Regions from separate parts of the Bradyrhizobium sp. Ses1 genome, predicted to be linked through region 1. Evidence: predicted binding sites of a transcription regulator. Region 1 holds the regulator's gene; each other region holds the start of a gene.

Region 1 (10,154 bases):
CCGACCGGCTGCGGCACTCGGCTATTGTCCTGCTTGCGGCGGGGCTGGCGCTCAGCGTGCTGGTCGCGCTCGATGAGCTCTCGCTGATCCGCGCCTTTGCGGTGTTCCTCTGCATCGCCGCCGCGGCGCTGGTGCCCTGGCGCCTGCATGACGTGGCGGCCTCCCGCGAGGATACCCGCAGCGTCAACCCGGTCGAGAACGGGGCGGTTGCCGCCGTCGTCGCGGGCATGCCGGACCCGGCCGTGCTGCTCGACCGTGCCGGCCGCGTGATCCACCTCAATGCCGCGGCGGCCCAGTTGGCGCCGGCGCTGCGCAAGAACGAGCTGGCCCAATTCGCGCTGCGCTCGCCGGAGATCATCACCGCGCTGCGCGAGGCGATTGCCACCACCGAGCCGCGGCGCGCCACCTATCTCGACCATGTCCCGGTCGATCGCTGGATGGAATTGGTGATCACGCCGGTGCCGGTGCCGACCCTGTTCGGCGGCACCGACAAATGCATGCTGATGACCTTCCACGATCTGACGCCGCTGCGCCGGGTCGAGGAAATGCGCGCCGACTTCGTCGCCAATGCCAGCCACGAATTGCGGACGCCGCTCGCGGCGCTGTCGGGCTTCATCGACACCCTGCAGGGGCCGGCCAGGGACGATCCGCGGGCGCGGGAGCGCTTCCTCGGCATCATGCATACCCAGGCCACGCGGATGGCGCGGCTGATCGACGATCTGTTGTCGCTGTCACGGGTCGAGCTCTCGGCCCATGTCCGCCCCGACACCTGCGTCGACCTGATCCCGATCATCCGCCAGGTCGCCGACGGCCTGGAGCCGCTGGCGCGCGAGCGGCAGGTCGTGATCGAGATCCAGCTTCCCGAGACGCCGGTCATGATCGCGGGCGACCGCGAGGAGCTGTTGCGGCTGTTCGAGAACCTGATCGAGAACGCCCTGAAATACGGTGCCTCCGGCGGCCGGGTGATCGTCTCGCTGAAGGAGGCCGCCTCCGGCGAGGGCGCCCGGGAGATCCGGGTCCTGGTGCGGGATTTCGGTCCCGGCATCGCCCCGGAACACCTGCCGCGGCTGACCGAGCGCTTCTATCGGGTCGACGTCGGCGACAGCCGCCTCCAGGGCGGAACCGGGCTTGGATTATCCTTGGTGAAACATATTCTTAACCGTCATCGCGGCCGTCTTTTGATCGAAAGCGTGCCGAAAAACGGCGCCACTTTTACCGCCTGTTTTCCCCAGGTGAAGACCCCTGCGGCGGCATAAAATCAAGCAATTTCAATTGCTTGAATGTGTCATCCAACTGTCATCCAACCTTCGTAAAACGAGCATCGACCGCTCCTAAACGGACCGGCGTGAGCGCGATCGGGCGCATCCGGCGCTTCGCTCACAGGATTGGAGACCACCCCATGAATTTCTTTAGGACAATCGTCGCTGCCGGCTTGGTGGCCGTTTCGACGTCGGCCTTTGCGGCCGATATCACTGGCGCGGGCGCGACCTTTCCGTTCCCGATCTATTCCAAATGGGCGGACGCCTATAAGAAGGAAACGGGCAACGGGCTGAATTATCAGTCGATCGGCTCCGGCGCCGGCATCAAGCAGATCCAGGCCAAGACCGTGACCTTCGGTGCCACCGATGCGCCGCTGAAGGCCGAGCAGCTCGAGAAGGACGGACTCGTCCAGTGGCCGATGGTGATGGGCGCGATCGTGCCGGTCGTGAACCTCGAAGGCATCAAGCCGGGCGAACTGGTGCTGTCGGGCGAGGTGCTCGGCAACATCTATCTCGGCAAGATCACCAAGTGGGACGATGCGGCGATCGCCAAGCTCAATCCGAAGCTGAAGCTGCCCTCTGACGCCATCACCGTGGTCCGCCGTTCCGACGGTTCGGGCACCACCTTCAACTTCACCGACTTCCTCTCCAAGTCGAATGCCGACTGGAAGTCCAAGGTTGGTTCGGGCACCGCGGTCGAGTGGCCGGTTGGCGTTGGCGCCAAGGGCAACGAGGGTGTTGCCGGCAACATCAGCCAGACCAAGAACGCCATCGGCTATGTCGAATACGCCTACGCCAAGCAGAACAAGCTGACCTATGCGGCGATGGTCAACAAGGCCGGCAAGACCGTGCAGCCGACCATTGCTGCGTTCCAGGCCGCTGCTTCCAACGCGGACTGGGCCAAGGCTCCGGGCTACTACGTGATCCTGACCGACCAGCCGGGCGATGCGTCCTGGCCGATCACCGCGGCGACCTTCATCCTGATGCACAAGGAGCCGACGGATAAGGCGGCCTCGGCCGAAGCCATCAAGTTCTTCAAGTGGTCGTTCGAGAAGGGTGGCAAGGCCGCCGAAGAGCTCGACTACATCCCGATGCCGGAGCCGGTCGTCAAGCTGATCGAGAAGACCTGGTCGTCGGACATCAAGAGCTGAGGCTCGCATAGCGAGCGTCGCGCCCTGTCCTCTGCGGGCGCGACAAAGTCGAGAAACCGGAATCCATCGCTTCGCAACCGAAGCTGTGGATTCCGGGTCTACGCCCGACGGGGTGCATCCTGCGACGATGCGGGAAAACGTTCAGAACGGGTCGCGCAGTAAGTTGCGATCGAGTAAACACAGGGGATTGGCGTGGCAGACATGGCCGTTCAAAGCGACGTAATGGCAGCCTCCGGACCTTACGATCGTGCCAGGGCCCTCAGCGCCTTCAAACTCGGTGACATCACCTTCTACTGGATCACTCGCGCCTGCGCGATTTCGGTGCTCCTGATCCTAGGCGGTATCATCCTTTCGCTGATCGCCGGCGCCTGGCCGGCAATGAAGGAATACGGCTTCTCGTTCCTGTGGACCCAGCGCTGGGCGCCTTCGGCAGACCCGCCGGTGCTCGGCGCGCTCGGGCCGATCTACGGCACGCTGATCACCTCTGTCATCGCGATGATGATTGCCATTCCAGTTGGCATCGGCATTGCGATCTTCCTCACCGAGCTCTGCCCACAATGGCTGCGCCGCCCGATCGGCATCGCGATCGAACTGCTCGCCGGCATCCCCTCGATCATTTACGGCATGTGGGGCTTCTTCGTGCTAGGCCCGTTCCTCGCCAATACGTTCCAGCCGTTCATGATCCGCCTGTTCGACGGCGTGCCGGTGCTGGGCGCGATATTCGCAGGCCCGCCATCCTATCTCAGCCTGTTCAACGCCGCGCTGATCCTCGCGATCATGGTGCTGCCCTTCATCACGGCGATCTCGGTCGACGTGTTCAAGACGGTGCCGCCGGTCCTCAAGGAGGCGGCCTACGGGGTCGGCTGCACCACCTGGGAAGTCGTCCGCAACGTCGTGATCCCCTATACCCGCGTCGGCGTGATCGGCGGCATCATGCTGGCGCTCGGCCGCGCCCTCGGCGAGACCATGGCCGTGACCTTCATCATCGGCAATTCGTTCCGCATCTCCTCCTCGATCTTCGCGCCGGGCACCACGATCTCCGCGGCGATCGCCAGCGAATTCGCCGAGAGTGACGGACTGCACCAGTCGGGCCTGATCCTGCTCGGCCTCTTGCTGTTCGTGCTGACATTCATTGTTCTTGCCTGCGCGCGACTGATGCTGATGCGTCTGGAAAGGAAGGCGGGGAACTGACATGAACCCGATTTACAAAGCACGTCGCCGCAACGACATCATCATCCGCGGGCTTTGCATCGCCGCTGCCGCGTTTGGGGTGACCTGGCTGGCGCTGATCCTGTTCACGCTGTTCTACAACGGTCTCGCCGGCCTCAGCCTCGACGTCTTCACCAAGAACACCCCGCCGCCCGGCTCCACCGATGGCGGCCTGTTGAACGCGATCGTCGGCTCGGTGATCATGACCGTGATCGGTGTCGGCATCGGCGCGCCGCTCGGCCTGTTCGCGGGCACCTATCTGGCCGAATACGGCAAGCATGATCGGCTCACCTCGGTGATCCGCTTCATCAACGACATCCTCTTGAGCGCGCCGTCGATCATCATCGGCCTGTTCATCTATGGCGCGGTTGTCGTGCCGATGGGCGGCTTCTCCGCGCTGGCCGGCTGCCTGGCGCTGGCGGTGATCGTCATCCCGGTCGTGCTCCGCACCACGGAGGACATGCTGCTGCTCGTCCCCAACCCGCTGCGCGAAGCGGCCTCCGCGCTTGGCCTTCCGCGCTCGCTGGTGATCAAGCGGATCGCCTATCGCGCGGCGCGCTCCGGCCTGATCACGGGCGTGCTGCTGGCGACCGCCCGTGTCGCCGGTGAGACCGCCCCGCTGTTGTTCACCGCGCTGTCCAATCAGTTCTTCAGCCTGAACCTGACCAAGACGATGGCGAACCTGCCGGTGACCATCAACAACTTCGTGCAGAGCCCCTACGCCTATTGGAAGGAACTCGCCTGGAGCGGGGCCTTGCTTATCACCTTGACCGTGCTCGCGCTCAACATCGGCGCGCGCATCCTCGGCGCCGAAAGGAGCGCAAAATGACCGATCTGTCCGTATCGACGACCAGCCCGAGCGCGGCCATTCCCCAGAAGTCGCTGCCGGAAGCGGCGCCAAAGGTGACTGCACGCAGCCTCAACTTCTATTACGGTGAGCACCATGCGTTGAAGAACATCAACCTGACGCTCGGCACCAACCGCGTCACCGCCTTTATCGGCCCGTCCGGCTGCGGCAAGTCGACCCTGCTCCGGATCTTCAACCGGATGTACGACCTGTATCCCGGCCAGCGCGCCACCGGCCAGTTGATGCTGGACCAGACCAACATCCTCGACCCCAAGCTCGACCTCAACCTGCTGCGGGCGCGGATCGGAATGGTGTTCCAGAAGCCGACGCCGTTCCCGATGACGATCTATGAGAACATCGCCTTCGGCATCCGCCTTTACGAGAAGATTTCGAAATCTGAAATGGACGGCCGCGTCGAGAAAGCGCTGCGCGGCGGTGCGCTGTGGAACGAGGTCAAGGACAAGCTCAACGCCTCCGGCCTGAGCCTCTCCGGCGGCCAGCAGCAGCGCCTCTGCATCGCCCGCACGGTTGCGGTGCGGCCCGAAGTTATCCTGTTCGACGAGCCCTGCTCGGCGCTCGATCCGATCTCGACCGCCAAGGTCGAGGAGTTGATCCAGGAATTGTCGGAGGACTACACGATCGCGATCGTCACGCATAACATGCAGCAGGCGGCGCGCGTCTCCGACAAGACTGCGTTCATGTATCTGGGCGAACTGATCGAGTTCGACGACACCAGCAAGATCTTCACCTCGCCGAGCGATCGACGCACCCAGGACTACATCACCGGCCGGTTTGGTTGAGGAGGGACATCATGGCTTCTGAACATACCGCCAAGGCATTCGACAGCGATCTTCAGGAACTGACCCGTCTGGTCGCAGAGATGGGCGGGCTGGTCGAACGGATGATCACCGAATCCGTCGATGCGCTGATCCGCCGCGACGTCGCGCTCGGCAAGCGTGTCGTCGCTTCCGACATCGAGATCGACAGCCTGCAGCGCGTGATCGAGGAGCGCGCCGTGCTGACGATCGCCCGCCGCCAGCCGATGGCTGTCGACTTGCGCGAGATCGTCGGCGCGATGCGGGTGGCGACCGACCTCGAGCGGATCGGCGACCTCGCCAAGAACATGGGCAAGCGCGTCGCCGCGCTGGAGAACGACTTCCAGCCGCTGAAGTTGATCCGCGGCCTGGAGCACATGACCGACCTCGTGCTGTCGCAGGTCAAGTCCGTGCTCGACGCCTATGCCGCGCACGATCTGCCGGCGGCGATGAACGTCTGGAAGAGCGACGAGGAGGTGGACGCGATCTGCACCTCGCTGTTCCGCGAGCTCCTCACCTACATGATGGAAGATCCGCGCAACATCTCGTTCTGCATCCACCTGATGTTCTGCGCCAAGAATATCGAGCGGATCGGCGACCACGCCACCAACATCGCGGAAACGGTCTTCTACATGATCGAGGGTCAGCAGATCACCGACAAGCGGCCGAAGGGGGATATGACGACGTTCGCCACGACCGTTCCGGGCAACTAGAGCAACATCCGGAAAGTCGACGCCGGCTTTCCGCCAAGATCCTGCTCAAACATCAAAGGAAGAGTGGGATGACGATTCAAGCAGAGAGTCATCCCGCTATAGGAGAAGCCAAGCCGATGAGCGCACGCATTCTGGTGGTCGAAGACGAAGAAGCGCTGACGACGCTGTTGCGCTACAATCTCGATGCAGAAGGCTATGATGTCGAAACGGTCGCCCGTGGAGACGATGCGGACACAAGGCTCAAGGAACGTATTCCCGACCTTGTCGTGCTCGACTGGATGCTGCCGGGACTCTCCGGCATCGAGCTGTGCCGCCGTCTGCGGGCGCGGCCGGAGACCAAGCAGCTCCCGATCATCATGCTGACCGCGCGCGGCGAGGAAAGCGAGCGCGTGAGGGGGCTGGCGACCGGTGCCGACGACTACATCGTCAAGCCGTTCTCGGTGCCTGAACTGCTCGCGCGGGTGAAGGGCCTGTTGCGCCGGGCAAGCCCGGAGCGGCTCGCCACCGTGCTCACCTATGGCGACATCGAACTCGACCGCGAGAAGCGCCGCGTCGCGCGCTCGGGCCGCCCGATCGATCTCGGCCCGACCGAATATCGCCTGCTGGAGTTCTTCCTGGAGCATCCCGGCCGCGTGTTCAGCCGCGAGCAGCTGCTCGACAGCGTTTGGGGCCGCGACATCTATATCGACGAGCGCACCGTCGACGTTCACATCGGCCGCCTGCGCAAATTGCTCAATCCCGGCCGCGAGCAGGACCCGATCCGCACCGTCCGCGGTGCGGGCTACGCGCTCGATGATCGCTTCGCGAAGGCCGAGCAGTCGTAAACCGGCGACCTCAATCCGCAGCCCGGGTGCAGCGAAGCGTAACCCGGGGAAATTTGGACCTGCCGATACAGCGTTCCCGGGTTGCGCTGCGCTCCACCCAGGCTACGATCTGTCGTCGGTTTACTTGCCTTGTGACGGCTTGACCGTCGGACGGCGGCGGTCAGCCGCCGGCTGGTAGGCGATGCGGGAGTGGTGCGCGCAATAGGGCAGGCCGGGAAGCGCCTTGCCGCCGCAGAAGAAGAATTCCGGGCTCGAGGGATCGCCGACCGGCCAGTGGCAGGTGGCCTCGTTCAATTCGAGCAGCGACAGCCGCTGGCTCATCGGTACCACATTGTCGTAGGCGATAGGGTCCGCTTCCACCTCCACCTCGAAGGCGTGGGCGAGCGCGGTGTTGCCGCGGGAGACCGGACGCGCCACGCGCATCATCGGCTGTGCGGGACGCGCCTTGCGCTGCCGCGGCGCGGCTGCAGCAGGACTCTTGGCGCGGCCCGAGAGGCCGAGCCGGTGCACCTTGCCGATCACCGCATTGCGGGTCACGTTGCCCAGTTCCGCAGCGATCTGGCTGGCCGAAAGGCCACCTTCCCAGAGCTTTTTCAACTGCTCGACGCGTTCGTCGGACCAGGTCAATACCGTCATCGCATCTTTCCCTTCGCGTTGCGCCGGCCGATCCTGGGACAGCGCTGCGATGCCTAATCTCAAAAATCCCTGCGGGCAGAATCCCTTAAGGCTCGCCGGGCACGAAAACCGCACCCGAACGTGTACGCCGCACACAAAGGACTCTAAGGGATCAAAACTGCCGCACGAGATGTCGTACCCGACAGGCTAGACGCTACAATATGGCGTGACTCTGGCGCAAGAGTCCGCGCCTATGCGTCCACATGTTCCGACATTTAGGGATTGCAATCGGGCTTTTCCACCACACCGGAAAACTGCGGATTACCGGCACTTTGCAGCGCAGCCTGGCGGCTTCGTGGCGATTGACAGCACCCGCCGCGCGCATAGAATGCCTTCACGTGCCGCCCTGCAAAGGCGGCACGTTTTGTTTTCGCTGGATGAGCTCCAGCCGCGTGTCTGCATCGCTGCACGCCGCCGGGGCTTGTCTGAAAGGCTTGTCTGAACCCTTCAGTGATCGCCATGACCGACCGCGCCACGTCGCATCTGCTTCCCGTTTTTGCCAGGGCCGATCTCGGCTTCGAACGCGGCGAAGGCTGTTGGCTGATCTCGACCAAAGGCGAGCGTTATCTCGACTTCACCTCCGGCGTCGCGGTGAACGCGCTCGGCCATGCCCATCCGCATCTGGTGAAGGCGCTGCAGGAACAGGCGACGAAGCTCTGGCACATGTCGAACCTGTTCAAGAGCCCGGACGGCGAGAAGCTTGCCGCGCGGCTGTGCGAGCAGAGTTTTGCGGACTTCGTGTTCTTCTGCAATTCCGGCGCGGAAGCGATGGAGGGCGTGATCAAGGTCGTGCGTCACTATCACTTCTCGAAGGGGCATCCGGAGCGCTACCGCATCATCACCTTCGAAGGCGCCTTCCATGGCCGCACGCTCGCGACACTCGCAGCGACCGGCGCTGCTAAATATCTCGAGGGCTTCGGTCCGCCGATGGACGGCTTCGACCAGGTGCCGCATGGCGATATCGAAGCGGTGAAACGCGCGATCGGTCCAGAGACCGCGGGCATTCTGATCGAGCCGGTGCAGGGCGAGGGCGGCGTGCGCTCCGCGCCGCCGGCTTTCTTCAAGGCGCTGCGCCAGCTTTGCGACGAGCATGGCCTATTGCTCGCGTTCGACGAGGTGCAGACCGGCATGGGCCGCACCGGCGATCTCTTCGCCTACAAGCGTATCGGGGTCACCCCTGACGTGATGTCGCTGGCCAAGGCGCTCGGCGGCGGCTTTCCGATCGGCGCCTTCCTTGCGACCGCGGAAGCCGCCTCCGGCATGACGGCGGGTTCGCATGGCTCGACCTTCGGCGGCAATCCGCTCGCGGTCGCGGCCGCCGGCGCCGTGCTCGATGTGATGCTGAAGCCCGGCTTCTTCGATCACGTGCAGAAGATGTCGCTCCTGCTCAAGCAGAAGCTCGCCTCCGCGGTTGACCGCTATCCGTCCATTCTCGCCGACGTGCGCGGCGAGGGGCTTCTGATCGGCGTCAAGGCCGTGGTGCCCTCGGGCGACCTCGTCAACGCCCTGCGCGAGCAGAAGCTGCTCACAGTCGGCGCCGGCGATAATGTGGTGCGCTTCCTCGCGCCGCTGATCGTCAGCGAGGCCGAGATCGAGCACGCCATCGGTTGTCTGGAGCGCGCCTGCACCGCGCTCTCAAGCGGACCTTCGAAGAAGGCAGCGGGATGATGAGCAAGGCGCCCCGTCACTTCCTCGACATCAACGAAATGTCGCTCAACGAGCTGCGCGCCATGCTGGCCGCCGGCGCCGCCATGAAGGCGAGACTGAAGGCGCATGAGCGGGCCACGAAGCCGCTCGAAGGCAAGACGCTGGCGATGATCTTCGAGCGTCCTTCGACCCGCACGCGAGTGTCGTTCGACGTCGGCATGCGCCAGCTTGGCGGTGAATCGATCATGCTCACCGGCGCCGAGATGCAGCTCGGCCGTGGCGAGACCATCGCCGACACTGCGCGCGTGCTGTCGCGCTATGTCGATGCGATCATGATCCGCATCCTCAACCACGATGCGCTCTTGGAGCTCGCCGCGCATGCCACCGTCCCCGTGATCAACGGGCTGACGCGCCGCTCGCATCCCTGCCAGGTGATGGCCGACCTGATGACGTTCGAGGAGCGTCGCGGTTCGATCGAGGGCAAGACCGTGGCCTGGACCGGTGACGACAACAACGTGCTGGCGTCATGGGCGCATGCCGCCGAGCGTTTCAAGTTCGCCCTCAATATCGCGACGCCGCCGCAGCTCGCGCCGAACAAGGCGATGCGCGACTGGATCAAGGCGACCCAGGCGCCGATCGTGCTCGGCAACGACCCCGAGGAGGCCGTGCGCGGCGCCGACTGCGTCGTCACCGACACCTGGGTGTCGATGGGCGACAAGGACGGCGAGCACCGGCACAATCTGCTCCGGCCCTATCAGGTCAATGCCAAGCTGATGTCGCTGGCCAAGCCCGATGCTTTGTTCATGCATTGCCTGCCGGCGCATCGCGGCGAGGAAGTCACCGACGAGGTGATCGACGGTCCGCAATCGGTGGTGTTCGACGAGGCCGAGAACCGCCTGCATGCGCAAAAGGGCATTCTGGCCTGGTGTTTTGACGCGGTCGCGTAAGCGCGCCGCCAAGATAGCTGTCGTCCCGGCCAAGCGAAGCGCGAGCCGGGATCCATAACCACCGATG
Region 2 (10,154 bases), on a different contig from region 1:
TTAGGTACAGACCCTAATCCCTCGGCTTTATCGACGGCTTGAACGGAGACATTGTGGCGGGACAGACGTTACGCATCGGCACGCGCAAGACGGCCATGGCGATGGCGCAGACCGAGGAAGTTGCGCGCCTGTTACGTGCGTCGGCTTCCGACCTGACCGTCGAGATCGTCAGGTTCGAGACCCGCGGCGATCAGGACCAGACCAGCAAGTTGCTGCGTCATGGCGGCAAGGGCGGCGCCTTCGTCGCCGAGATCCGCGAGGCGATGCGTGCGGGCGAGTTGCAGGCCGCGATGCATTCGCTGAAGGATGTGCCGGGCAATGAGGAGACGCCGGGCCTCGTGATCGGCGCGACCCTGCCGCGCGACGCCGCAACCGACAGCCTGGTGCTGCGTCCCGGCCTTTCGCTGGAAAGCTTTCGCGCCAGCCGCGGCAAGGGTTTCAAGATCGGCACCAACGCGGTGCGCCGCGCGGCTTACTTGCGCAGGCTGTTTCCGGAAGCAAGCGTGATCCATTTCCGCGGCGCCGCTGATACCCGGATTGCCAAGCTCGATCGTGGCGACAAGCAGCGCCTGCCTGATGGCGGCGAGGTCGGCCCGGCCGATGCGCTGGTGATGGCGCGCTCGGGGCTCGAGCGCATCGGGCGTGCATCGCGCATCGCCTATGACTTCCCGGTCGACGAGATGCTGCCTGCGGTCGGGCAGGGCATCGTCGCCGTCGAATGCGCGGCAAACGATTTCGCGACGCGCGCCCGTCTTGCCAAGATCGAAGACGCGCAATCGCGCCTTGTGGCCGAAGCCGAGCGCGAGGTGCTGTGGATCCTGAACGGTCACTGCAATTCGCCGATCGCCGGCCATGCCACGCTTGCCGGCAGCGAGATGATTCTGCGCGCCTCGGTGCTGGATGAAACCGGCGACCGCTTCATCGAGGCCTCGCGCACCGGCCCCGCCGACCGCCCCCGCGAACTCGGCCGCGCCGTCGGACTGGACCTGCTCGACAAGGGCGCCGCCGAAATCATCGCCCGCACAAGGCCGGAAGAGACGGACGAGTAAGCGAAGAACGGTAGGGTGGGCAAAGCGCAGCGTGCCCACCCTTCGCGTGGGACGCTCTCTCCACGTCGTCCCGGCGAACGCCAGGACCCATAACCACCGATGTGGGTTGTGGTGCGAGGTCCGGGCGGCAAACTCCACCTCTCCCCTTGTGGGAGAGGTCGGAATTCAAGCGTAGCTTGAATTCCGGGTGAGGGGTTCAGGTCCATCCGACAGCGCAAGTCCCTCGAGAGACCGGCACCCCTCACCCGGATCGCATTCCGCTTCGCTGCATGCGCTCCGGCCTCTCCCACAAGGGGAGAGGCCGGTCCGAGCAAGCGGACGCACAATACGGGCGACGACGAGTTAGAGTGCTCGCAGCGGCCAATGCGCGATGATGCGGAAGCGCGATGCTGCATCATCCTGGCGGAACAATGCGAGCCGGTCGATCGCGAGCGTTGCGAGCCGCACAGAGGCAAAGCGTTCCCGCAGCATCGGCACCACGATCTCACGCCGCTCGGCTTCCAATCGCCCGGTCAGCGTCATGTGGAAGCGGAATTCTTCCATCACGTAAGGATAGCCCCAGCGGTCGAGATACTCGACCTGTCGCGGCGTCAAGCGCTCGGGATTTCGCCGTGCGCGATCGGTCGGCGTCAGCGGCGCGCGGAATGAATCGAAGTCGCGCGTCACGTCGGCCGCAAGCTGCTGCAACTCCGTCGACGGCTTTCCCGGGATCATCGCGATGAAGCCGCTAATCGAATCGATGATGGGTTCGATAACGGGAATTGGCCGCGGCGTATCGGCGAAAGCCTCGCATGCCCCAAGCAGATCGGCTTCGCTCTTGCCCTCCGCCAGCGCCATCGGCGCCTTCAGCGTGGCGTGAAAGCCGTATTTGCGCGGGTCCTGCGTGATCTCGCGCCAGTCCGGCGGCACGCCATCGGGAAAGGACAGGTCGCTGCCACCATAGACATCGTAGCCGAGCATCTTGGCGCCGAAGCGATCAAGCGCACTGCCTGGTGCCGGCGCGTAGTAGAGAGCGTAACGCGGATAGTTGGCCATCGTCGTAAGACCTGGGAGCGTCAGGCGGCAGCAACCGCCATGCGCGGCGCTGTGGAATAGGTGAGCCGGCTGGCGTCTGCCAGATGCACGAGACGTCCCGCCGATATCACCGCGACAATGCGCGGCCGCAGCGGCACCTTGTCATCGACGATGATCATGTCGGCGCGGCGACCTTCGGCGAGCACGCCACGGTCGTCGAGTCCGGCAGCACGTGCCGGTGCTCCCGAGATCAGGTCCCACGCCTTTTCCAGCGGCAGAATGCCGTCAGCGGCAAGCCGGAAGGCTGCGAGCAATTGTGCCGGATAGTAATAGTCCGAGGCCAGCACCGAGCAGAGGCCCTTCGCGATCATGTCGGACGCCTTGGTCCAGCCGGTATGACTGCCGCCGCGCACGACATTCGGCGCGCCATACACTATGTGATCGCCGGCCGTCGCCGCCTCGCGCGCGGTCTCTTCGTTGACAGGGAATTCGGCGATGCCGACGCCCTGGTCGCGAAAACACTTGCGCATCTCGGGGCTGTTGTCGTCATGCGAGAGCATGCGGACATCGGCCGAGCGCGCCGCACTGGCGAGACGTGCGATCGAGGCAGGCACATCGTTCGCGCGCGACACCACGTGCGTGACCAGCTTGTCGAAGTCTTCAGGCGAAAGGCCGGTGCGCTCCACCATCCGGTTGCGCTTGCGCGGCCTTGCCAGGTCCCCGATCGTCCCATCCATGTGGTCGTTGAACGCGAGCAAGTCGACGCGGCCCTCCGCGAGCCAGTCAATGATCTCCGGTTCGGCGTCGAGATTGTAGGTCTCGTGGCGCAGATGGAAGCGCGTGTCGGCGGCAAGCTGCGGGCGCATCTGCTCGATTGCCTCCAGCAGTCTCCGCGCATTCTCGGCGCTGCGCAGGCCCGGCTCCCACGACCATGTGGTGGCGTGGAACACCGTCGTGATTCCGTTTGAGATCGCCTGCCGGTCACTGTCGGCGAGCGCCACGTCGATCGGGAAATCGACTCCAGCGCGCGGCATCATCTGCCGCTCGAAGGCGTCGCCATGCAGGTCAACGATCCCGGGCAGCACCAGGAGATCACGTGCATTGATGCCAAGTGCATCGCGACCGTCTCCATCTCCATCGAGGGCTGCGATGTCGCGGCCCGCGGTCCGCAGCCGTGTTTCGACGAGTTCGCCTTCAACGAGCGCCTTGCCGTCTTCGATAACAATGTCAGTCACGTGATGGCACTCCGGCGGGTTGTTGGCGCGTTCAGCGCTTCATACTTGGCGAGGAAGTCTTCGACAACCAGCTTGCGAAAATCCGGCAGCGCCTGGCGCAACATTTCGTGATCCCAATCCCACCAGGCGAGTGCCGCAAGGCGGCTGATGATGCCATCGGAAAACCGCTTGCGGAGCGGCCGCGCCGGATTGCCGGCGACGATGGCGTAGGCGGGAACATCCTTGGTCACGATCGCGCCAGCCGCGACCACCGCGCCGGTTCCAATCGAGCGTCCGGGCAGGATGATCGCGCCATGTCCAATCCAGACGTCATGGCCGATATGCACGCGGTGCTCTCGGCGCCATGCGAAGAATTCGGCCTCGTCATGTTCGCCTGGGAAGTATGCGCTGGCGCGATAGGTGAAATGCGCCTGCGACGGACGATGCATCGGATGATTGCCCGGATTGATCCGGGTCATTGCCGCGATCGAGCAGAATTTGCCGATCGTGGTGTAAGTGAGCTGCGCGTCGTTCACGACATATGAATAGTCACCCATCGTGACGTCGAGCAGGATGCTGCGCGCTCCGACCTCGGTATAGGCCCCAAGCTGGCTATCGCGCACCGCGGCGGTGGGATCGACCGTTGGTACAACGGAAAGCATCTTGCCGGCCATCTTCTTCTTCGCCTCGTCGAATTGTTGTGGGGGAGCGCATGTCTTCGATGCGCTTCATAACAGTAGCGTGACAGATGCGTGACATCGCCGGCGGTGTGGAGGATCGCCGCACTGCAGCGCGTTTGTCACACAACTGTAATTCAGCGGCGTTAGCCGTTACGCGACGTGACGGGTTCGGAGCACTGCATGCTGGTGGTTGAAGGTTTGACGTGCCGTTTCGGCACAAAAGCCGCGGTCGACAATGCTTCGTTCTCGGTCCAGCCCGGTAGTTTCGTCGGCGTGATCGGTCGCTCGGGCGCCGGCAAGTCGACCTTGTTGCGGATGGTCAACCGTCTCGCCGATCCGACCGAAGGCCGCATCCTGTTCGAAGGTGTCGATGTCACCGCGCTGCGCGGCAAGGCGCTGCGGCAGTGGCGCGCGCGTTCGGCGATGATCTTTCAGCAGTTCAATCTGGTCGGCCGGCTCGATGTGCTGACCAATGTGCTGATGGGCCGCCTTGCCGAAATCCCGGCCTGGCGCTCGTTGACCCAGCTTTGGCCCGAGCAGGACAGGGCGCTGGCGATGTCGGCGCTCGAGCAGTTCGACATCGCGCAGTTCGCCGCCCAGCGCGCCGACCAGCTCTCCGGCGGCCAGCAGCAGCGCGTGGCCATCGCTCGCGCGCTGGTGCAGGAGCCCGATATCATCCTCGCCGACGAGCCGATCGCCTCGCTCGATCCGCGCAATACCAAGATCGTGATGGATGCGCTGCTGCGCATCAACAAGCATTTCGGCATCACGGTGCTCTGCAACCTGCATTCGCTCGATCTGGCGCGCAGCTATTGCGACCGCCTGATCGGCATGGCGGCGGGCCGCGTGGTGTTCGATGGCCAGCCGTCGACGCTGACCGATCACATCGCCCGCGAGCTCTACGATCTCGAGGCCAATGATGTCATCGGCGGGGCGCCAATGCCCGCGCCCGGTGCCGCAACAGCTCCGGCGCTCGGCACCGCAGCCGCGGCCTGAACGCCGTAACCTTATGCAGGGAAAGCCGCTGCAGGTGCAGTCGGCCTTTAGAGCATGGTCCGGAAAAGTGGAAACCGGTCGTGTTCAAACAAGAGATGAGATCACGATCCCGTTGCGTCTCGGATCGTGATCCAGGCGCTACCATAACAGCAGGGGTAAACCATGATCACTCGTCGCATCGTTCTCGCCGGCGCTGCCGCGCTCGCGCTCACCGCGTCCGCGTCGGCGCAGGACTGGAAGGCCAAATATCCGGAGCTGACCTTCGCGGTCGTGCCGGCTGAAAACGCGTCCGGTGTCACCGAGCGCTGGACGCCGTTCGTCAACTATCTCTCCAAGGAACTCGGCGTGAAGGTCACGCTGCGCATCGCCAACGACTATGCTGCGGTGATCGAAGGCCAGCGCTCCGGCAACATCCAGATCGCCAGCTACGGTTCGGCCTCCTTCGCCCGCGCGCGGCTGACCGGCGTCAAGACCGACGCCTTCGCCAACGACATCAACGCCGACGGCTCCACCGGCTACTACTCGATGTTCTTCGTCAAGGCGAGCAGCCCCTACAAGACCATCGAGGACGTGAAGGGCAAGAACCTCGGCCTCGTCGATCCGAACTCGACCTCCGGCAACAACGTGCCGCGCTTCGAGCTCAACAAGAAGGGCATTCCGGACGCCGAAGCCTATTTCAGCAAGGTTGTCTTCACCGGCAGCCACGAGAACGCGATGCTCGCGCTGGCGCAGGGCACGGTTGATGTTGCCGCCAACCAGTGGACCAGCGACGATGACTCCACGCTCGCCCAGATGCTGCACAAGGGCATGCTGAAGAACGCCGACGGCTCGCCGATGAAGAAGGATGATTTCCGCATCGTCCATAAGTCGGCCGAGATCATCAACGGACCCTATGCCTACAACTCCGACCTTCCCGACGATCTCAAGGCCGCGATCGCCAAGGCCTTCTTCGACGTGCCGACGAAGGACAAGGCGGCGTTCGACAAGCTCTCCGACGGCCAGAAGAAGGGCTTCCATCCCGCGACCACCAAGGATTGGGACGGCACGATCGAGCTGATCAAGTTCGTCGACGCCCTGCGCAAGAAGAAGGCCTCCTGATCGATCGACGCGAATACGCAGGCCGGATCGATCGCGACCCGGCCTGTTCCGTTGAGGACAAGCAGCAGATCCCAAGCAGAGCAGATGGCCACCGCCGTATCCATCCTTCCCGCCCAGCAGCTCGCCGCGCTGAACGATGGCTATCGCAAGGCAGTCGCGCGCAAGCGGTTGAAGATGGCCTTGGCGGCGGCGGTGTTCATCGCGGCGCTGACCGTTGCCGGCATCGGCGCCGAGGTGAACCTGCGCACGCTCTTCACCTATTTCGGCAACTTCGTCTCCTATTTCGACCGCATCCTCACGCTCGATAACGGCCAGCGGGTCTGGACCGATTTCGGCGAATGGTTCTGGGGCTGGAAGAATTGGCTGAAGCTGCTCGCCGAGACCATCTTGATCAGCTATGTCGGCACGCTGACCGGCGCCGTCTTTGCCTTTGCGCTGAACTTTTTCGCCGCACAGAACACCTCGCCCGCGCCCTGGCTGCGCTTTGTTGTCCGCCGCCTGCTCGAATTTGCGCGTACCGTGCCCGCCATCGTGTTCGCGCTGGTGTTCGTGATCGCGTTCGGGCTCGGGCCGATGGCGGGCGTGCTGGCGATCGCCGTGCATTCCACGGGCGCGCTCGGCAAATTGTTCTCCGAGATCGTCGAGAATGCCGACATGAAGCCGGTGGAGGGCATCCGCTCGACCGGCGCGAGCTGGCTGTCCTGCATGCGGTTCGCCGTGCTGCCGCAGGTCTCGGCGGGCTATGCCAGCTATGCGCTGCTGCGCTTCGAGATCAATGTGCGCGAAGCGTCCGTGATGGGCTTTGTCGGCGCCGGCGGCATCGGGCAGGAGCTCGTGGTCGCGATTCGCAAATTCTATTATTCCGACGTCAGCGCCATCCTGGTCACCATCGTCCTGACCGTGTTCGTGATCGACATCACCACCGGCTGGCTGCGCGCAAAACTGTTCGGCAAGGAGGGGCGGGCATGAGCCAGTTGCCGAAGCCGGATTCGCAGGCGCTGCGGACGAAATACCCTGACGTTTTCGACCGCCCGGTCTCGGCGCGCCTCGCCACGCCCTTGATGCTGCTGGCGGCATTAGCGGTCTTCGCCTTCGGCCTGTTCGATCTCGACTTCTCGCCGACCAAGCTGGTGAGCGGGCTGCGTGAGCTCGGCTGGATCACGCTGATGATGATCCCGCCCGATCCCGGCTCGTCGCTGCCGACCTATCTCTCCGCGCTCGGCGAGACGCTGTCGATCGCGCTGCTCGGCACGACGCTGGCCGCGTTCATGGCGCTGCCGGTCAGCCTGCTCGCCGCGCGCAACATCGTGCCCTCCGCCATCTTCCGTTTCCCGGTGCGACGTTTCCTGGATACGATCCGCGGCGTCGACACGCTGATCTGGGCCTTGGTGTGGATCAATGTCGTCGGTCTCGGCCCGTTTGCCGGCGTGCTCGCCATCGCGGTGTCGGATTTCGGCGCCTTCGGCAAATTGTTCTCCGAGGCCATTGAAGGCGCCGACAAGAAGCAGGTCGAGGGTATCAGAGCTTCCGGCGGCGGCGTGCTGCACGAGATCCGCTTCGGCCTGATCCCGCAGGTCCTGCCCGTGATCGCGGGTCAGGTGCTCTATTTCATCGAATCGAACACGCGTTCGGCCACCATCATCGGCATCGTCGGTGCCGGCGGCATCGGGCTGCAGCTCGCCGAACAAATCCGCGTGCTGGAATGGCAGAAGGTGTCGTTCCTGATCTTGATGATCCTGATCGCGGTCGCCGTGATCGACTGGATTTCGACGAAACTCCGCTTCGCCATCATCGGCCAGCGCGCGCTGGCGTAGGAGTCACCTCGCCCCGCTCTTGCGGGGAGAGGTCGGCGCGAAGCGCCGGGTGAGGGGACCCTCCGCGCACTCTCGCCTATCGAATTTGCAGAAGCAGCCCCTCACCCTAACCCTCGCAGAGTGAGCTTTGCTCGTCTCGCCCCCGCGAAGAGCGGGGAGAGGGAAGAACTGGATTACCCGTTCTCCACCAAGAACTCCACGCGCTCCGCCGCAAAACGCGAGCGCTTTGTCACCAGCGGCTTGTCGTCCAGATCGACGTCGGTCGAGTCGACCACCAGGATCGGGCGGCCGAGCGCCAGGTCGAGCCGCGCGGCGTCGGTAGCGTCGACGATGCCGGCGGTGATCCGCGTCGAGGTGCGGCGATAGTCGCGGATGCCGAAATGTTCGAGCAGTTTCGTCATCGAGCGGACGCTGGCGAACACCTCTCCCGCGCCCGGAAAGCGCTCGGCCGAAAGCCAGGAGGTGGAGACGCAGATCGGCGCGCGGTCGGCGAACCGCAGCGACTCGATCCGGACCAGTGGCGCGCCGACCTTCAGTCCGAGTTCCCGCGCCAATTCCCGGCTCGCCACGTCTTCCGAGGCATCGATCAATTGCCCGCGTGGCTCGCGGCCGCCGGCGCCGACGATCTCCGAGAAACGCGTGCGCGAGCGCAGCGGATAGGCGATTTTCTGCACCTCGACATAAGTGCCGCTGCCGCGTTCGGCGCGCACCAGTCCGCGCTCGGCGAGCGCCGCCAAGGCGCGCCGCACCGTGTGCCGGTTCACGCGGTAGGTCTCCGCGATCTCCATCTCGCCCGGCAGCTTCTCGCCGGCGGCAAAGCGGCCCTCGGCGATGCCGCGCTCGATGCCGTCGGCGACCAAGCGCCACAGCGCGACGCCCGATGAGGCGGTGTCCTGCACACTCATATCGGAAACCCAGTCCTGTCGAAAATCATGCCCCTGTCATGAAACAGTCATGGCGTTTGCTTATCAAGTTGTCTAGTATCATAGACAACTTCAGTCAGGCAAGGTTCCGCGAGATGACGAAGACCGAGCAAGACAGCAGGCGGGCGCAGCGCCGGGCGGGAATGGCGGTGCTCGCCCAGTCGGACGCTGCCGACATTTCGGCCCGGCTCAGCGAGATGGCGCTGCCCGCTCACAAGACCCTGCGCGAGCCGGAAAACGGCCTCGTCATGGTGCGCGGCCGGGTCGGCGGCGATGGCGCGCCCTTCAATATTGGCGAGGCGACCGTCTCGCGCGCGGCGGTGCTGCTTTCGACCGGCCAGGTCGGTTTCGGCTACACGCTCGGACGCGACCATGAGAAGGCACGGCTGATCGCGTTGTGCGACGCCATGGCGCAATCGGACGATTTTGCCGATGCGGTTGAGCAGGAGGTGATCGCGCCGCTGCGCACGGCCATGATCGCCAAGCGAGACCGGGTGGCCGCGGAGACGGCGGCGACGCGGGTTGATTTCTATACGATGGTGCGCGGTGAGGGCTGAAGACATGACGGCGATTGCCGAACTGCCGCCGGGCTTATCCGACAAGGTCTTGTCGGCGCAGGCGACATTCCGTTCCGTAATGAACGCGATGGCGCGTCCGGGGAAGGTCGAGCGAATCGCGGCGTCGGCCGGCGCGCCTGATGGCGTGATGCACGGCGCGGCCGCGATCGCGCTGACGCTGTTCGATCACGATACGCCGATCTGGCTCGACGGCGCGATGTCGACCCCCGAAGTCGCCAAATGGCTCAAGTTCCACACCGGGGCGGCCATCACCGGCGATCCCGCGATTGCAAGCTTTGCGCTGATCGGCGATCCCCAGAATCTTCCCGCGCTCGATCGTTTCGCGCTCGGCAGCGGCGAATATCCCGATCGCTCGACCACGCTGATCCTGCAGATTGGCAGCCTCTCGCAAGGCACGGCCTACGAACTGCGCGGGCCGGGCATCGACGGCTCCACCGTGCTGACAGCGACCATCGAGCCGCACGATCTGTTCGATCAACTCGCCGTCAACGCCACGCTGTTCCCGCGCGGCATCGACGTCGTGCTGGTCGCGGGTGATGAGATTGTTGCGATCCCGCGCACCACGCGGCTCGCTCATGGGAAGGACTGACGATGTACGTTGCGGTCAAGGGCGGCGAACGCGCCATCGAGAACGCCCATCGCCTGCTCGCGCATGAACGGCGCGGCGACCGGGAGGTGCCGGAGCTTATGCTGGCGCAGATCTCCGAACAGCTTGCGCTCGGTGTCGATCGCGTGATGGCGGAAGGCTCGCTCTATGACCGCGAACTGGCCGCGCTCGCGATCAAGCA
Region 3 (10,154 bases), on a different contig from region 1:
CTTGCCAGATTGCGCAGCGTGCCGTCCGCGCCTTGATAGGTGATCCCGTCCGAGGTGCCTCCAAAGGGCATGATCAGGCCGGCCGCGCTCGCGGACGTAATGCTGCCGCTGTGGAACGTGATACGCGCGTTAGGCGGCACGGCATTGGCCGCGGACTGATCATAAGTGTTTAACCAGATATGACCCAACGGCGCGCGAAGAACGCCGCCTTGGTCGATGTCGACGGCGAAGACGGCGAGACCGCCGAAGACCGAAGCCGGGACCACCGGTGTCTGATCGTCATTGCGGCGGATGGTGAGACGGGTATCTGGGGCATAGCCGCCATTGTCCAATCCGGCCCGCTGCCCAGCCCTGATGATGGCGACCGCGCCGCTCAGAGGATAAATCTGATCCGCGATCAGCGTGAGATTGTAGGCGTTGAGGCCGCCAACCTGTTCGCTTTGGTCGGCACGGATTGTGGCATCACCAACGCGAAGATCACCGCGGCTTTGCAACGTCACCTGGTCAAAGCCATAGGCGATGGCATCTCGGATCAGCCCTGAGCCATAGCCTTGCTGGGCCGTCGCGCCGAAATGAATATCCCCGTAAACATCGATGAGATCGGCGGAGATCGTGAAATGGCTGTCCTTCGCGATCGATTGAGGAGCACCAAGAAGGAAGCCCGACCCCACGTTGATGCCGGGATAATACCCCTTGATATCCCCAACCTGTGCCGGCTTTGTCCCGCTGTAGTTAAACCCTTCCAGGCGGACGTAAGGCGCCGCAAGGCGAATGTTGACAGCGGATTGATCGGAGGGCGCCGTTATCACACCGCCTGACAAGCGGATGCTGCGCGAAAGCTGAAGATCGATATTGCCGCCAAAAACAAAGAGATCGCGAGTCGAGAGCGAGAGCGATGCAAATCCACCCGCCTCGATCTGGTCGACACCGACCACGGTGCGGCCGAATTGCAGGGCCGGATCTCCCTCACCCGGCTTAAGATCGGCGCTGAGGCCACTGCGACCCGCATACTGCACGAGGGTGATATCGCGCGACCTCTGGAAGGCTTCCGTCAAGTCGCCGGCGGCATAGGGCGAACTCGCGGTGGGTTGCCCCAGCGTATAACCTCGTTCAGCCATTGTCAGACTCAGCGCGCCGCCGGAGGCGCCGCTGCCGCCGCTTGCTGCGCGCAAGGTGCCGTCGAGCGTGATGCCGAAGGCGGAATAGAGCGAGATCGTCCCGCCATCGCTCGCGGCCGGCGTCGAGACATAGCCGTTGCCGGTGGAGACATCGACCAGCGCAGAGGTGCCTGATGCATCGATCATGGCGCCGGGACGAAGGATCACAAAGGCGTCGCTGACAACGGGCACGCCCGCGTTGTCGAGCGCGCCCGTCCCGCCGATGCGGATCGTGCCACCGTCCGGCACGGCTGCGTAGGAGACGCCGCGCTCATCGCGTCCCACCGCGCCACGTGCGGAGACATCCAGCACCGCGGCGTTGCCGATCCAGATCGACCGCGTCAGGGCGAATTCGCCATATCCGGAATTGTACCTGGTGTCGCCGGGCGCGTCCTGCAGGCTCGTGATCAGGATATTGCCGGCGGGAGCCGTGATCGCGCCGTCGATGACGGTCTGGCGATTGGCGAAGATCGAGACGGAGCGCCCCGCATCGACATTGATCGAGGCGCCTTTCGCCAGCGTGAAATCATGCAGGCTCCAGAGCGTCACATCGGCGCCGACGCGCTGCGTGACGCTATGCGCGACGGGGTTGATGATGAAGCTCGGCGGCGTCCACAGCTCCGCGGCATCCGCGACAGGGCTTCCCGTCGCCGCGTCATAGCTCTTGTCCGTGAAGCGATAGACCGGCACCTCGACGTCAAGGCGCGTTCCCTCGCCGATCTCCATGCCAGTGTTGCTGGAGATCTTGTACGCGGAGAAGCCGGACCGGAACAGCTCGGGGTCGAGCACCAGCGCATCGGCCACGGCCTTGCCGATCGCGATCGCCTGGCCCGCATCCAATGTCAGCGTGCCGCTGCCGCCAAAACCATACGCGCGGATAGCGCCCTCAAGGATGAGCGGATTGGTGAAGAACTGCGTCGAGGCCAGATGCGCATAATCATTGGCGACGAGGCTGACATTGCCGCCCTTGCCGCCTTTGGTTTTGCCATCCACCAGGATGGCGCCGCCTGACGACACGTCAATGAGCGAACCCTTCGAAAGCGTGATGCCGCCTGTGGTCGAGACGGTGAAATTTCCGCCATCAAGATGCGCGAGACGTGATGAATCGGTTTGCGTGTCGCGCTGTTCATTGGTCCATAATCCGCTGAGATCAATGGCGATCCCCTCGCCGATCGTGACCTGCGAATTGCCGTTCGCGTCGTTGAGCGCCCACCATTTCGCGTTCTGCCCCTGGCCGAGCACGGCATGCATGAGATTGGTCAACGTAATACTGCCGCCATGAGCCGTGACGTCTGCGCCGATATCGACATGCGGCGCCGCGAAGGTCACCTCCGCGCCGGGCGCAAGTTCAAGCGGCGCCTCGACAACGATTTCCTTGCTGCTCGCAAAGTTGAGACCGCCCAGCTTGGCGGCATTGATCGCGTCCGTATCGAACAACGCGGTGCCGATGCGGCTGTCAGGCAACGGCGATTTGTCGTTCAGCGCCTCAGTGATATCAGACACACGGCCAAAGACGACCCGCGCAGCGGATGCATCGGTGAGACCGATACCCGAGTAGCTGCCCAGCGCAAGCCTGCCCTCGAGCGGCGCGACGTCCTGGGGCAGCTTGTAGCCGTCGGCGGTGCCGGAAGGCCGGTTCCCGGTCTGGCGCTCACCCTTCACGATGTCGGCGAGGATGGTGGCTTCGAAGATCGACGTCGGCGTCGACAGGATAAGGGAGCCGGCGTCGCGGCCGACGGTGTAGCCATCTTCCCAGCGGGTGGAGACGCTGCCCTTGCCGAACGGGGACGTCCAGATCTCGGTCAGCTTATCGTAAACCTTGCCCTCGACGTAGTGCTTGCGCACATAGCCGCCGCCGAGCGCCATGAACTGCATATCGGCGCGCGCATTATTGATATTGTAGGTTCGGCCGTCCGCCCCGAGGAAGTTGGTGGTCCTGATATAGCCGCCCTCGTAGCTGACCGAGCCGCCGGAGACGTCGAACACTGCCCCCTTCTGCGCGACCACCTCCGGCGCCGCCAGCGTGATGGTGCCGCCGAGCGCCGTCCATTCCCCGATGCGATGGGCGGTATTGGCGAGATAGCCCGAGACCTCGAGCAGACCGCCCGGCGTATAATAGCGGTCGGTCGCATAGCCGCCTGTGCCAGCCGGCACCAGCACCAGATTGCGCGCGTCGATCCAGACATCTGCGTTCTTCAGATAATCCTGATCGCGATTGACCGGCGAATCGCGCAGCTCATTGCCTTGCACGTTGACCATGATGTTGTTGGCCGACATCGGCAGCAGCACGCCGCGCACGCCCGAGACATCGATCACCGCGCCATTCTCGGCGAAAACGCGGCGACCGGCGCTGACGGCCACCTGGCCACCTTGCGCCTGCATGATAGAGCCATCCTTGAAGACCACGTTGCCGCCACTGACGATCTCGACGCGGCCTTGGTCGAGCCGATCGGCGAGCAGCGAAAGATTGTTGAACTGGGCGTTGGCGGTCGGAACGTGGGTGAAGGCGTTGGAATCGGCGATCAACTGGTTGCGCTGGCTGTCGAGCGCGGTCTCGGCGCTGCCGAGCTCGGGCAGGATGGCGGTCAGGCTGCCGCTGCCGAGCGTGACGCTACCAGCAGCATCGGAGGCAGCGTTCAGGAGATGGATGGTGCCGCGGGTGTTGACCGAGGTAGTGGCAACCAGCACGCCGTCCTGGCCGACGCTGCGGCCCGCGAGTGTGATGTCGCCTTGCTGCGCGAAGATCAGGCCGGAATTGCCAACGACCGCAAGCGCATCGCGGACGATCGGCGAAATCTCGTTGCCGTGCGTGGTCGAGGCCTGGTTGGCGTCGGTGCCGTAGCCTGGCCGCAGCAGGAAATCGTTGCCGGCCGCAAGCTGCACCTGACCGCGCGGCGCGCTGATCGCGCCGGCGTTGCTGACCTCGGTGCCCATCAATAGGACGAAGCCGCCGCCCTGCTTCGCCGACGACGGCGCGCGGGTCGAGATCAGCGCGCCGGCCTCGACCTTCACGGCCCCACCAGCATCGGTGAAGCTGGGCACGTATTGGCCGCTCTGCTGCCGCGAATAGATGCCGCTGGTGAGGAACTGGTCGTTGGTGATGTTGGCGGTCGACGCGATCAAGCTGCCGACATTCACCTGGCTCGCACCGCCGAAGATGATGCCGTTCTGGTTGATCAGATAGACCGACCCGTCGGCCTTGATGTTGCCGAGGATCTGGCTCGGCGATGTGCTGCCGACCACGCGGTTGAGCGCCACCCAACTGGCGTTGCCCTGCTGGTCGAAGATGAGCGTGGTGCGCGCGCCGACGTTGAACGAATTCCAATTCAGGATCGCCTGCGCCCGGGTCTGCTGGATGCCGACCTGGGTCTGGCCGCTGGCATCGACGGCCTGCGTCGGCGCATTGGCGCCCTGCCATCCAGCCGCCGCCTGCAGGCCGCCCGGCGCCAGCCCATTCGGCACAGCGACCTGCGGCAGCGTCGCGGAGCGCTGCGCGGCCTGCGCCGCGCTGCGCGCCGCGTCCTGCACCGCCTGCATCGCCTGGATGGCGCGCGTGGCCCGCGCCATCGCATCCTGGCTTTGCTTGGCGACCGTCGCCGCGTCCTGCGCCGCCGACTGCGATGCAGCCATCGCCGCCGCCGATGGTGTCGGTGCCTGTCCGCCTAATGGACGTGCCTCCACTGCAGTATTGGCCAGGAACAGCGCCACCACGCTGACGCCGGTTCGCAGCGCCGCGTGACGGGCATGGCGGCGCATGGGACCATTAGCGGTCGAGGGTGAACGGGCGGACATCGGGCGGCTCCTTCAGACGACGGTACGCCCCTGACGCTGCAGCCGGAAGTCGCCGCCGCCTCGGGGATCAAGAGAGGTCTCACCGCTAAGACCGAATCCCGAGTGGCCGTTGACTACGCTTTCGGAAGATTTTTTTGAGAAATTTTTTACCCGTCCCGTCCGAATCAGCTCAGCAGCACGATTCCACCCGGCAACCGCTGCAGTTTTGCGCCGAACGCGCGCCCCAATCCCAGCAGCGCCTCATTCATCTGATCGATACGAAAGCGACCGCTGAGCTGTTTCTGGCCTAAGGCCGCGTTCATCAAGATGATGTGGCCGGGCCGATATCGATTGATTTCTTCCACGGCTTCGACGAGCGGCGTGCCGCGGAATTCGACGATGCCGCGCTGCCACTCCGAGGCTAGCTGCGGATCGACTGCGGCAATCTCGCTCAGTCCCGCAAGATCATAGCGCACGCGCTGGCCAGGTCGCAGGGCCACAACGTCGGCTCCACGTTCGATCCGCACCGCGCCGTCGAAACAGGTCACGCTGACCGGGGACCGCTCGCCGCTTGCGGTGTAGCGGACATCGAACCGGCCGGATTCGGCGATCGTCCTGCCGTGCGCCGCCAGGACCACGAGCGATCGCGCCGGGCGCATCGATGTTGCAAACGATGCTTCGCCGGAGATCAACTCGATGCGATCTTCGATTCCTTCCGCAGGACGGACGGCCAGGCTCGTCTGCGTGTTCAGGCCGATCGTCACGTCGCCGGCGAATGTGACATGGCGTTGCTCGCCGGTGCCCGTGCGGTAATCCGAATTGAGTTCGGACAATGACGGCCAAAATCCGAACGGCGGGTTGAGCACGCCGTAGACCGACGCCGCGGCAAGTGCCGCGACGCCGGCGCTCAATACCGCGCGACGGTTCATCCTGCGGCGCCGTCCCAGCGCATCGAGCCTGGCTAGGAAGCTTTCACCCGGACCCGACAGAGCATCGCCGGCGACACCAGCCGTATGCCATAGGCGCTTCGTCTCCAAAAAGGCTGCTTCATGCAGAGGACTGCGCGCGCGCCAGAGTTCCAGCGCCGCTACGTCCTTCGGCGTCATTTCTCCGGATGTGAGCTTCTGCAGCCAGTCGACCGCTTCCCGCTCCACCGGATCCAAACCAGGGTGTGCCTTGCTCATCTCAATGTTATGCCTTTCGCCGCTGCCTCCGTGAGAAAGCAAGCGACGATCGCAGGAATTCTTACCTCTAAGACGATTCTCGGCGACCGAAAGTGCACGCTCAACCCTTAAATTCCTTATAGCGCGCCAGGCAATGTTCGAGTGCCAACCGGAGTTCTTTCGCAACGAGTTGCCGGGAGATGCTGAGCCGATCGGCGATTTCCTGGCGGGGAACATTGCCGAGCCGGGCCGCCAGAAAGATCACCCGGCGCCGCTCGGGGAGTTCGTTGACGATCGCCTCGAACGCCTCCAGGTCAGACCGCGCCAACGTGGTTTGCTCAGGCGTCGGCGCATGATCGGGCAGCTCAAGCAGGCTTTCGATCTCGATCGCCGATATGCGTTGACGCCGCTCCATCCGGCGGCGATCCTCTGCCACGTTCAGCGCGATCCGGAAAAGATAGTTGCGCGGGCTTTGTACGGCGCCAATCGAATCCGCGCGCGACAGGCGCAACCATGTATCCTGCATCGCATCGCCGGCGAGATCGGCCGAGCCGAGGCGTTGAGTCAAACGCGCCTTGAGGTCGTCATAGCGATCGACAAACAGCCGGCGGATGATCGTCAAGGCGGTCTCGGTCATGGCCGGGTCCCAGCCGATCGGAGGTTGGGATCGGCCTTGCCGCACCCCTGCGCCACGCCGGGTCCTTGCGGTACAATCAAGATCAAGACCGGCTGCAGAAAGCCCGCCGGCGGTGGCTCGTCGAAGCGCACGCCGCGCAAGGTCGCATCAATCCGGTCATCAGCGTCAGGCTTGCCGGTGGACCCGATACGTTGGGATCTCTGGACGGTGCCGTCTGGCGCGATCCAGAACACAGTGGCGAAGCGATAGCTGCCCGGACGCGCGCCGCCCGATCGGCAAAGAGCATCCGCAATGCTCGCCTGAATCTGTCCATAGTAACGCCGATGTTCTGGCGATCGTGTTTGCTGCGCCGCCTGCTGAGTGGCGAGTGGCTCCGGCAACAACACGAAAGTCGTCTCGGCCACGAACTCGGCAGCCAAACCGGTGCCGGACAAGAGCTTTCGGAGCGCCTCGTCCGGTGCAAACACGCCCTGGACATCGCCGGAGAGGCGGCCGGCCGCAAGGCTCGTGTCGTAGAGGGCGTCGCGTCCGGTCGCATCGACATAGCGATTGAGCGCGGCGGCGAGTGGTTGCGAGGGGATATTGAATTCGATCGGCGCATTCGCTGGCCTGGTCTGAGCCGCGGCCACGTCGATACCCGCAGCCATGCCCGCGACGGCCAATGCGCATGCCCAAGCTGCCAGCCGTCTATTGGCCGACGTAACGACAACACGCTTGGCGCGATCCGGTCTGAGTTCGGCTAGGGCCGATCGAAGCATCACCACTGTCCCCGCCCACGCAGATCAGGACAGCCGTTCCAGCTTCCCAGCGCTACGACCTGCCCGCCGACGGTCCAAATTGCGCGTCAGCGCACATCCCAAGCCAACGCGCGGCGGACGCTAGTGACGTAATATTACGGTTTGACGACAGCCATAGCCCCTAATCCGCCTCGACGATCCAGCCCAGACACGCGGGTGCCCGCCTCAGTCGCTCACGCGAGATTCGCGAGTGGCAATTCGGTGGTCGACTTGATCTGCTCCATTGTGAACATCGATGAGACGTCGTGCAGGTCAATCTTTGCGATCAATCGCTGATAGAGATCGTCATAGGCGCGAATGTCAGACACGACGGCTCGGATCAAATAGTCGACGTCGCCGCTCAAGCGATAGAAATCCACGACCTCCGGAAAGCTCGTGACGATCTTCCGGAATTTCTGCGCCCATTCCGCATTGTGCTGGTTGGTCTTGACGGCGATGAAGACGCTGACGCCAAGGTTCAGCTTTTCCGCGTCCAACAGCGCCACCCGGCGTTTGATGTAGCCGGAGCTCTCAAGCTTCTGGATCCGCCGCCAGCAGGGCGTCGAACTCAACCCGACCCGCTCGGCAATCTCCTGCATCGAGAGGCTGCTATTCACCTGCAGCGTCGCCAAGATCTTGCGGTCGAAGTCGTCGAGCATGCAAACCTCCGAATCCAGGAGGGAAAAGAATGTTTTGGTTGCGATGAAACTTGTTTGAAGAATATTATTGTCATGCACGCGCTGCGGCTAGCATGAACTTTCATCAGGCGCTGTACAATCTCGCGGCAGCGTGTAGCGTCCCCGCCGCAAGCGAGGCCCCCCTCTTGGGAAATCTGCTGATGAAAAGCCCGCCAGGCGAGGCATCGGACGGCTAAAGCGGCCAATCCTTGCCTGTTCCGGCGGCAGTGCGGCTTACAGCCGCTGGCCGCCGCTGGCGTCGATCTGTTGGCCGGTGACCCAGCCACCGTCGTCGGACGCCAGGAACGCGACGACTTTTGCGATATCGGCCGGCTGGCCGACACGCCCAAGCGCGATCGAATTGACAACTTCGCGGCTGGCGACGGGGTCGCGCGCATTCGCGTTCATGTCGGTCGCAGTGGCGCCCGGCATCACGGAGTTCACCGTGATTTGCCGCCCGCCGAGATGAACAGCGAGCAGGCGGCTCAACGCCTCCAGGCCCGCTTTTGTCGGCGCATAGCCCGCCATGGCGGGGTACGCGGCGCGCGTTCCCATCGACGAAATGTTGATGATGCGGCCACCATCGCGCAAGTGGGGCAACAGAGCCTTGATCAGAAAGAACGGCGATTTGAGATTGGTCTGCAACAGAAGCTCGAAATCTTCTTCCGTGATCTCCTCGATCGTCGCACGCTTGCCGACACCGGCATTGTTGACGAGGATATCGAACGCCGTCTTGCCGTATCGCTCGGTTAGTTCCGCAGTGAACCTTGCGGTGAGCGCCGCAGCACCGCTTCGCGCCGATAGGTCCGCCTGCAATGCAAACGCAGCCCCACCGGCAGCGACAATCTCGTCGACGGTAGCGCGCGCGGCATCCTCGGCAGAGTGATAATGAACCGGAACGATCGCACCGTCCCCGGCGAGCCTGAGTGCGATCGCCTGCCCGATGCCGCGGCTGGCGCCGGTGACCAATGCAATCTTGCCTGCCAGCGCGCTCACACCGACCAGCCTTTCGCCGCCTCGAGTTGGCGGGCGCGATCAATCAGCGATTTGCGGTCGATCTTGTTGGTGCCGGCCCAGGGCAATTCATTGACGAATTCGATGCGGCGCGGATGTTGATAGGCCGGTCCATTGGCAATCGTGAATTTCCGGATATCGTCCACGGTCGGCTTGGCGTCGGCGCGGGTGACGATGAAGGCGACCGGGACCTGGCTGCGCTCCTCGTCCGGCAGCGGCACCACCACCGCCTGCTGCACCTGCGGATGACGCTCCAGCAACTTCTCGACCTCGCCGGGATAGACGTTCTCGCCCGAGCAGACGAACATGTCGTCGGCACGGCCGACGAAATAGTAGAAGCCGTTCTCGTCGCGACGCATCACGTCGCCGCTGTAATACCAGCCGTCGGTGATCGCCTTCGCCGTCTGCTGCGGCAGGTTGTGATAATGATCCATCAGCGCAGGATTGCGCATCAACAGCACACCCTCATTCTCGGTACCATTGATGAGCTTTACTGCCTCGGGATCGATGGGATAGCCGAGCGCGAGCGGTGGCGTTGGAATGCCCTTCGGATGCGGTCCAAACACTGCCGGCCCGGCTTCGGTGGTGCCGTAGCCGATGGAGAGCGTGACGTTCGGCAGGACCTGCTTGATCTTGTCCCACAGACCCATCGTCATCGGCGCCGAGCCAAGCATCAATCGCCTGATCGATGTGATGTCGTTCTGAGCCAGCAACTCGCGCTCCTTGATCACCCGCGCCCACATGGTGGGGACGGCCGTCGCCGCCGTTGCCTTGTATTTGGCGATCGCCTCGATATAGCTCCTGGTCTCGAACGATGGCAGCAGCACCACGGATGCGTTGGTCGCAAAGATCGTCTTGGTCGCGAACAACCCATTCATATGGAACAGCGGCTGAGCGATGATGTAGCGTTCATTTTCGTTGAGCGCTCCGCTGGTTCGGGTGGAAAGCGCCCAGAGCTG

Evidence for each region. Region 1 encodes PhoB, which activates phosphate uptake and scavenging genes when phosphate is short. Its sites were predicted from a motif close to TGTCATNNANCTGTCAT; they were not measured.
Region 2: phnC (phosphonate ABC transporter ATP-binding protein) is a predicted target of PhoB. The motif match lies at 4,075-4,091, and genes of this name have one in related genera.
Region 3: AC5ZG5_RS04465 (STN domain-containing protein) is a predicted target of PhoB. The motif match lies at 7,620-7,636, and genes of this name have one in related genera.

What each region holds. Positions count from the first base shown of each region.
Region 1 is NZ_JCAMOQ010000001.1:94,626-104,779, forward strand. Features, by position in the region: gene AC5ZG5_RS00425 (ATP-binding protein) at 1-1,256, shown strand, start outside; gene pstS (phosphate ABC transporter substrate-binding protein PstS) at 1,400-2,410, shown strand; gene pstC (phosphate ABC transporter permease subunit PstC) at 2,612-3,601, shown strand; gene pstA (phosphate ABC transporter permease PstA) at 3,603-4,448, shown strand; gene pstB (phosphate ABC transporter ATP-binding protein PstB) at 4,445-5,266, shown strand; gene phoU (phosphate signaling complex protein PhoU) at 5,278-5,994, shown strand; gene phoB (phosphate regulon transcriptional regulator PhoB) at 6,111-6,818, shown strand; gene AC5ZG5_RS00460 (GcrA family cell cycle regulator) at 6,939-7,454, opposite strand; gene AC5ZG5_RS00465 (aspartate aminotransferase family protein) at 7,953-9,161, shown strand; gene argF (ornithine carbamoyltransferase) at 9,161-10,087, shown strand.
Region 2 is NZ_JCAMOQ010000010.1:62-10,215, forward strand. Features, by position in the region: gene hemC (hydroxymethylbilane synthase) at 54-1,049, shown strand; gene AC5ZG5_RS14235 (DUF1045 domain-containing protein) at 1,392-2,084, opposite strand; gene AC5ZG5_RS14240 (alpha-D-ribose 1-methylphosphonate 5-triphosphate diphosphatase) at 2,105-3,298, opposite strand; gene AC5ZG5_RS14245 (LbetaH domain-containing protein) at 3,295-3,951, opposite strand; gene phnC (phosphonate ABC transporter ATP-binding protein) at 4,138-4,953, shown strand; gene phnD (phosphonate ABC transporter substrate-binding protein) at 5,116-6,051, shown strand; gene phnE (phosphonate ABC transporter, permease protein PhnE) at 6,136-7,020, shown strand; gene phnE (phosphonate ABC transporter, permease protein PhnE) at 7,017-7,865, shown strand; gene phnF (phosphonate metabolism transcriptional regulator PhnF) at 8,039-8,770, opposite strand; gene phnG (phosphonate C-P lyase system protein PhnG) at 8,884-9,345, shown strand; gene phnH (phosphonate C-P lyase system protein PhnH) at 9,350-9,955, shown strand; gene AC5ZG5_RS14285 (carbon-phosphorus lyase complex subunit) at 9,958-10,154, shown strand, end outside.
Region 3 is NZ_JCAMOQ010000002.1:337,053-347,206, forward strand. Features, by position in the region: gene AC5ZG5_RS04450 (filamentous hemagglutinin family protein) at 1-4,949, opposite strand, end outside; gene AC5ZG5_RS04455 (FecR family protein) at 5,114-6,277, opposite strand; gene AC5ZG5_RS04460 (RNA polymerase sigma factor) at 6,213-6,728, opposite strand; gene AC5ZG5_RS04465 (STN domain-containing protein) at 6,725-7,375, opposite strand; gene AC5ZG5_RS04470 (Lrp/AsnC family transcriptional regulator) at 7,699-8,163, opposite strand; gene AC5ZG5_RS04475 (SDR family oxidoreductase) at 8,416-9,177, opposite strand; gene AC5ZG5_RS04480 (class I adenylate-forming enzyme family protein) at 9,174-10,154, opposite strand, start outside.